2 regions of the Bacillus sp. FAU18 genome follow, and region 2 is predicted to be linked to the other one. Evidence: riboswitches for the same ligand, from Rfam matches in the RefSeq annotation. Region 2 holds a riboswitch; the other holds the start of a gene.
What was found. Region 2 has a riboswitch for S-adenosylmethionine ahead of AC0OMU_RS20755 (5-methyltetrahydropteroyltriglutamate--homocysteine S-methyltransferase). Riboswitches for the same ligand answer to the same signal wherever they lie in the genome.
Positions count from the first base shown of each region.

Region 1: it holds a riboswitch for S-adenosylmethionine, as region 2 does, so the genes downstream of both, metI (cystathionine gamma-synthase/O-acetylhomoserine thiolyase) here and AC0OMU_RS20755 (5-methyltetrahydropteroyltriglutamate--homocysteine S-methyltransferase) in region 2, are expected to answer to the same signal.

Region 1 is NZ_JBVYHZ010000003.1:534,153-537,361, forward strand. It holds gene AC0OMU_RS03030 (YjcG family protein) at 1-72, opposite strand, end outside; gene AC0OMU_RS03035 (esterase family protein) at 109-831, opposite strand; SAM riboswitch class I at 999-1,118, shown strand; gene metI (cystathionine gamma-synthase/O-acetylhomoserine thiolyase) at 1,186-2,307, shown strand; gene metC (cystathionine beta-lyase) at 2,300-3,209, shown strand, end outside.
Region 2 is NZ_JBVYHZ010000004.1:1,884,761-1,887,969, reverse strand. It holds gene AC0OMU_RS20760 (3-hydroxybutyrate dehydrogenase) at 1-597, shown strand, start outside; gene AC0OMU_RS20755 (5-methyltetrahydropteroyltriglutamate--homocysteine S-methyltransferase) at 650-1,786, opposite strand; SAM riboswitch class I at 1,864-1,970, opposite strand; gene AC0OMU_RS20750 (5-methyltetrahydropteroyltriglutamate--homocysteine S-methyltransferase) at 2,039-3,172, opposite strand.

The DNA of each region.
Region 1 (3,209 bases), on a different contig from region 2:
ATAGCGCTTTCTGTAAGAGTTTGCAAGGTCTTGGAGCTTTTTTGATGGAAATAAAACGATTCCGTATTTCATATTATGTCCCTCCTGGAAATAAAGTATGATAGAGTGTTAAAGCATTTTTTTCAGCGCCGGGGTGATGAGCGGCTGCCAGTATGTCCATTTGTGGTCTCCGTCAAATGGCTCAAAATAATAATCAGAAAGCTTCTTCTCCAGCAGCTGCTTCAGCTCCTGGTTCGGTTCTGTAAAGTCCAGGATGTTCCCGTCTGTCGTGTGGACGTCAGTTTCTTTTGTTCCAATTTGGTGATAAATAGAGAGGTGTTTGATATCGTCTGACTGTTTTACGGCTTCTAGTACGTGTTTGTCAACATAGGGAGACTGCATGATGATGTTGCCAAACATATTCGGATAATCAAGCGCTGTCATAAGTGACACGGTTGCTCCGAGCGAATCACCGATCAGCGTTCGGCCGTAACCGATCTGATAGGTTGGATACTCATCATCTGCAAAAGGAACGAGCTCATGGGCGATGAACCGTTTATACGCCGAAAATTTTGAACCCTCCGGATGATAGGTGTTTCTGCGCTCTTTTACATCCTTATAAGGAACACCGATAATAATGCTCCGGTCTATTTCGCGTTTCGACAGCAATTCCTCAACCTGTCTGCCGATTCTCCCCAGCCTGAAATAATCGTGGCCGTCCTGCGCGATAATGACATGGTATTTATAAAGCGGGGAGTAGTTGGACGGCAGATAAACAAGTAAGGTCATTTCCTCGTTAAGCTCTTTTGAAAAGAATTTCTTTTCTTGCACTGTGCCGTTTTTCGGTGCCATAAAAACATTCCTCCAGGACATCACTATACTTTCTTGCATTTTCAATTATTGTACCATGAATTATTAGAAATTTCTCTCTTTAAACGGTTCGACACACGAAGAAAAAAGTGTTGAAATAAACTGTGAATTGCGCTAATATAAAACAATCAGAAAATTGAAATCGATATTTCTTATCGTGAGAGGTGGAGGGACTGGCCCTTAGAAACCTCAGCAACCGGCTTGTTTTGCATGTGCAAAGCGCCAAGGTGCTAAATCCAGCAAGCGTTTTTATGCTTGGAAGATAAGAAGAAGCGTTAAACCCCTTCTTCTTATGAAGAAGGGGTTTTTATTTTGAAAAGGGAAGGTGTCAGCTATATGTCACAGCACGTTGAAACGAAATTAGCCCAAATTGGGAACCGAAGCGATGAAGTCACGGGAACAGTGAGTGCTCCTATTTATTTATCAACAGCATACCGCCACAGAGGGATCGGAGAATCAACTGGATTTGATTATGTCCGCACAAAAAATCCGACACGCCAGCTTGTTGAGGACGCCATCGCTAACTTAGAAAACGGCGCAAGAGGGCTTGCCTTTAGTTCGGGAATGGCTGCTATCCAAACGATTATGGCGCTGTTTAAAAGCGGAGATGAACTGATCGTTTCATCGGACCTATATGGCGGCACGTACCGTTTATTTGAAAATGAATGGAAAAAATACGGATTGACTTTTCATTATGATGATTTCAGCGATGAGGACTGTTTACGCTCTAAGATTACGCCGAATACAAAAGCGGTGTTTGTGGAAACGCCGACAAACCCCCTCATGCAGGAGGCGGACATTGAACATATTGCCCGGATTACAAAGGAGCACGGTCTTCTGCTGATCGTAGATAATACATTTTATACACCGGTCTTGCAGCGGCCGCTTGAGCTGGGAGCTGACATTGTCATTCACAGCGCAACCAAGTATTTAGGCGGGCATAACGATCTGCTTGCTGGGCTTGTCGTGGTGAAGGATGAGCGGCTCGGAGAGGAAATGTTTCAGCATCAAAATGCAATCGGCGCTGTCCTGCCGCCATTTGATTCGTGGCTTCTGATGAGAGGAATGAAGACGCTGAGCCTCAGAATGCGTCAGCATCAGGCAAACGCGCAGGAGCTTGCGGCGTTTTTAGAAGAGCAGGAAGAAATTTCGGATGTGCTGTATCCCGGAAAAGGCGGCATGCTGTCCTTCCGTCTGCAAAAAGAAGAATGGGTCAATCCGTTTTTAAAAGCACTGAAGACCATTTGTTTTGCAGAAAGTCTCGGCGGGGTGGAAAGCTTTATTACATACCCTGCGACCCAGACGCACATGGATATTCCTGAAGAGATCCGCATCGCAAACGGGGTGTGCAATCGTTTGCTGCGCTTTTCTGTCGGAATTGAACATGCGGAAGATTTAAAAGAGGATCTAAAGCAGGCATTATGTCAGGTCAAAGAGGGAGCTGTTTCATTTGAGTAAACACAATTGGACGCTTGAAACCCAGCTCGTGCACAATCCATTTAAAACAGACGGCGGAACCGGGGCGGTCAGTGTACCGATTCAGCACGCCTCGACTTTTCACCAATCTTCATTTGAAGAGTTCGGGGCATATGATTACAGCCGCTCTGGCACGCCGACAAGAACAGCTCTCGAAGAAACAATTGCCGCATTGGAAGGCGGAACAAGAGGATTTGCTTTCAGTTCAGGCATGGCTGCTATCTCAACAGCATTTTTACTGCTGTCACAGGGTGATCACGTTCTTGTGACAGAAGATGTATACGGCGGAACCTTCCGTATGGTGACAGAGGTGCTGACCCGGTTTGGCATTGAGCATACGTTTGTCGACATGACGGATCGTAATGAATTGGCGCGGAGCATCAAGCCGAACACAAAGGTCATTTATATGGAGACGCCATCAAATCCGACACTTGGGATTACGGATATTAAAGCGGTTGTTCAGCTTGCAAAAGAAAACGGCTGCCTGACCTTTCTGGACAATACATTTATGACGCCGGCACTGCAGCGTCCGCTTGATCTCGGCGTGGATATTGTACTTCACAGCGCGACAAAATTCTTAAGCGGACACAGCGATGTGCTCTCAGGTTTGGCTGCTGTCAAAGATGAAGAGCTTGGGAAGAAGCTGTATAAGCTGCAAAACGCGTTCGGCGCCGTCCTTGGCGTACAGGATTGCTGGCTTGTCCTGCGCGGATTAAAAACATTGCAGGTCCGTTTAGAGAAAGCGAGTCAAACAGCCCAGCGGCTTGCGGAATTTTTCCAGAAGCACCCGGCGGTGAAGCGCGTGTATTATCCGGGACTGGCTGATCATCCCGGCGCTGAAACCCATAAAAGCCAGTCGAAGGGAGCGGGCGCCGTGCTATCTT
Region 2 (3,209 bases):
GATGTGACAAAGGAAGCGCAAGTTGCTGATACGGTGAACGTCATCCAAAAACGATACGGCCGCTTGGATATTTTGGTGAACAATGCCGGTATTCAGCACGTCGCTCCGATTGAAGAGTTTCCGACAGAAACCTTTGAACAGCTGATCAAGGTCATGCTGACGGCGCCCTTTATTGCAATGAAGCATGTTTTTCCGATCATGAAAAAACAGCAGTTTGGCAGAATCATTAATATCGCGTCTGTTAATGGATTAGTCGGCTTTGCAGGGAAATCCGCTTATAATAGCGCCAAGCACGGCGTCATTGGACTCACAAAAGTCGGGGCGCTGGAAGGCGCGCCCCACGGCATAACAGTCAATGCGCTCTGCCCGGGTTATGTCGATACCCAGCTTGTACGCAATCAGCTTAGCGATCTATCGAAAACTAGAAATGTCCCTTACGACTCTGTACTTGAACAAGTCATTTTTCCGCTTGTGCCGCAAAAGCGACTGCTTTCCGTCAAGGAAATTGCGGATTATGCCGTGTTTTTGGCAAGCGAGAAGGCGAAGGGCGTCACTGGGCAGGCTGTCGTCCTTGATGGGGGCTACACCGCACAGTGACATAAAAAAACACACTTGCTCCGCTAGGGAATCAAGTGTGTTTTTTCTTTGCTTATTTCCAAACATCATTAGCGATCTCAACCACATGGCGGAGCTTCGCCCATTGCTGTTCTTCAGTCAGCTTGTTGCCTTCCTCAGTTGAAGCAAATCCGCATTGAGGGCTGAGGCAAAGCTGGTCTAAGCTTACATAACGGGACGCTTCTTCGATACGACGTTTCACGTCATCCGGATTTTCAAGCTCACCGAATTTAGATGTCACTAAGCCAAGAACAAGCTGAAGATCAGACCGTTTTACGTAACGGAGAGGCTCAAATCCGCCTGAGCGTGAATCATCATACTCTAAGAAAAGTCCGTCAAGATTCAAGCCGTCAAAAATGGTTTCGGCGGCTGCGTCATAGCCGCCTTCCGCTGTCCAAGTGGACTGGAAGTTGCCGCGGCAAATATGCATGGTTACCGTCAAGTCATCCGGGCGGTCTGCAATCGCGTCGTTAATCGATTTCGCAAACAGCTGGCGAAGCTCATCAGGCGTTGTTCCGAACGCTTCGATTTGTTTTAAGCCTTTTTCTGATAAGAAAACGGCCCACGCTGTATCATCAAGCTGGAGGTAGCGGCAGCCTCTGTCATAAAACGCTTGAATCGCTTTTTTATATGCTTTGGATACATCATGCTGGAAAAGGTGATAATCTTTTTTATACGCATCCTTTTCCAGTTTTCCGCGGAAAAACAGCATATTCGGGCTTGGAATCGTCATCTTTGGCGTCGCGTCACCGGCAATGCTATGGAGAAACGAATAATCTTCAAGCATTGGGTGAGTTGAAAAGTCGATATCACCTGTGACTTTAATGCCGCGTGCTTTTGTCTGTACGTTATGGAATTGGATTCCGTGCTCAGGAGTAAACGGCTCAACGCCATCTAAGTTTTCCAGGAAATCAAAGTGCCACCATGCTCTGCGGAATTCACCGTCTGTCACGACGTTCAGGCCGGTTTCCTTCTGTTTTTCCACAATGCGGATGATTTCATCGTTTTCAATTTGGCGAAGCTGTTCAGCGGTCATTTCGCCGGCCGCTTTTTGCAGCCGCGCTTTTTTAACGGGCTCAGATCTCAACAGGCTTCCGACTTGATCCGCGCGAAACGGCGGTTTTTTTCTTTGAAGTGATTTTTGTTCTGCGGGTGTTGTTTGGTGTGACATGTTGTCCATTCCTTCTTTCCATTCAAATATAAAAAAGCTCTTCCTTTGGATAAGGAAGAGCTTGCGTGACAATCTCAACCTTATCTTCAAGAGCAATCATTGCTCTAAAGGATTTAGCACCATTCTGTTAAACAGCGGTTGCCGGGTATCGCAGGGCCAGTCCCTCCACCTCTCTTGATAAGGAAAACCTTTTTATGAAATTTTCTGATAGTATCTATTATTCACACATTTTCTATTTCTGTCAATGATAGATTATCTCCACACATCGTTGGCAATGTCGATGACATGGCGAAGCTTTGCCCATTGCTGCTCCTCTGTCAGAAGGTTGCCTTCTTCTGTAGAGGCGAAACCGCACTGCGGGCTCAGGCATAGCTGGTCCAAGCTGACAAAACGCGCGGCTTCATTGATGCGGCGTTTCACATCCTCAGGATTTTCAAGCTCGCCGTATTTCGATGTGATCAAGCCGAGCACAATTTGCAGATCCTTGCGCTTCACAAAACGGAGCGGATCAAAGTTTCCGGAGCGGTCATCATCGTATTCCAAGAAAAGGCCGTCAAGGTTTAAGCCGTCCAAAATCGTTTCCGCTACAGCGTCGTACCCTCCTGATGCCGCCCATGTTGAGCGGAAGTTGCCGCGGCAAATGTGCATTGTGATCGTTAAATCGTCAGGCCGGTCTGCGACGGCATCGTTAATTGTTTTGGCAAATATGGCTGGCAATGTTTCTGGATCACCGCCGAGCGCCCGGACAACCTCTCTGCCTTTTTCCTCAAAGAAGAGAGACCATGACGTATCATCGAGCTGGAGATAACGGCAGCCAGCATCATAGAAGGCTTTGATTGCTTTTTTGTATGCTTGGGCCAGGTCATGAAAATATTCCTCTTGATCGTCATAAATCCCTTTATCCGCCTTTTCGCCAAAAAACAGCATATTTGGGCTGGGAATGGTCAATTTTGGCGTCGCGTTACCGGCAATCTCATGTAAAAATTGATAATCAGCAAGCGCTGGGTGGCTCGTAAAATCGAGTTTTCCCGTCACTTTGATGCTGCGCGCTTTCGTTTTTGTGTTATGGAACTGAATCCCCTCAGCCGGGATGAACGGTTCCACACCGTCAAGCCCTTCCAGGAAGTCATAATGCCACCAGGAACGCCGGAATTCCCCGTCTGTTACCACGTTGAGACCGATTTCTTTTTGTTTTTCCACGATGCGGGTGATCTCTTGATTTTCGATATCACGAAGCTGTTCCGCTGTCATCTCACCAGCCGCTTTTTTTTGCCGGGCTTCCTTCACCGGAACGGAACGAAGCAAACTGCCGACATGATCGGCGCGGAAAGGTGCTTTGCGTTGTTTTTCTGTTTTTTGTCCTGCAACATTCGTTTGTTGAGCCATGTTATTCGCCTCTTTTCTGAAATATTGAGCATGTAAA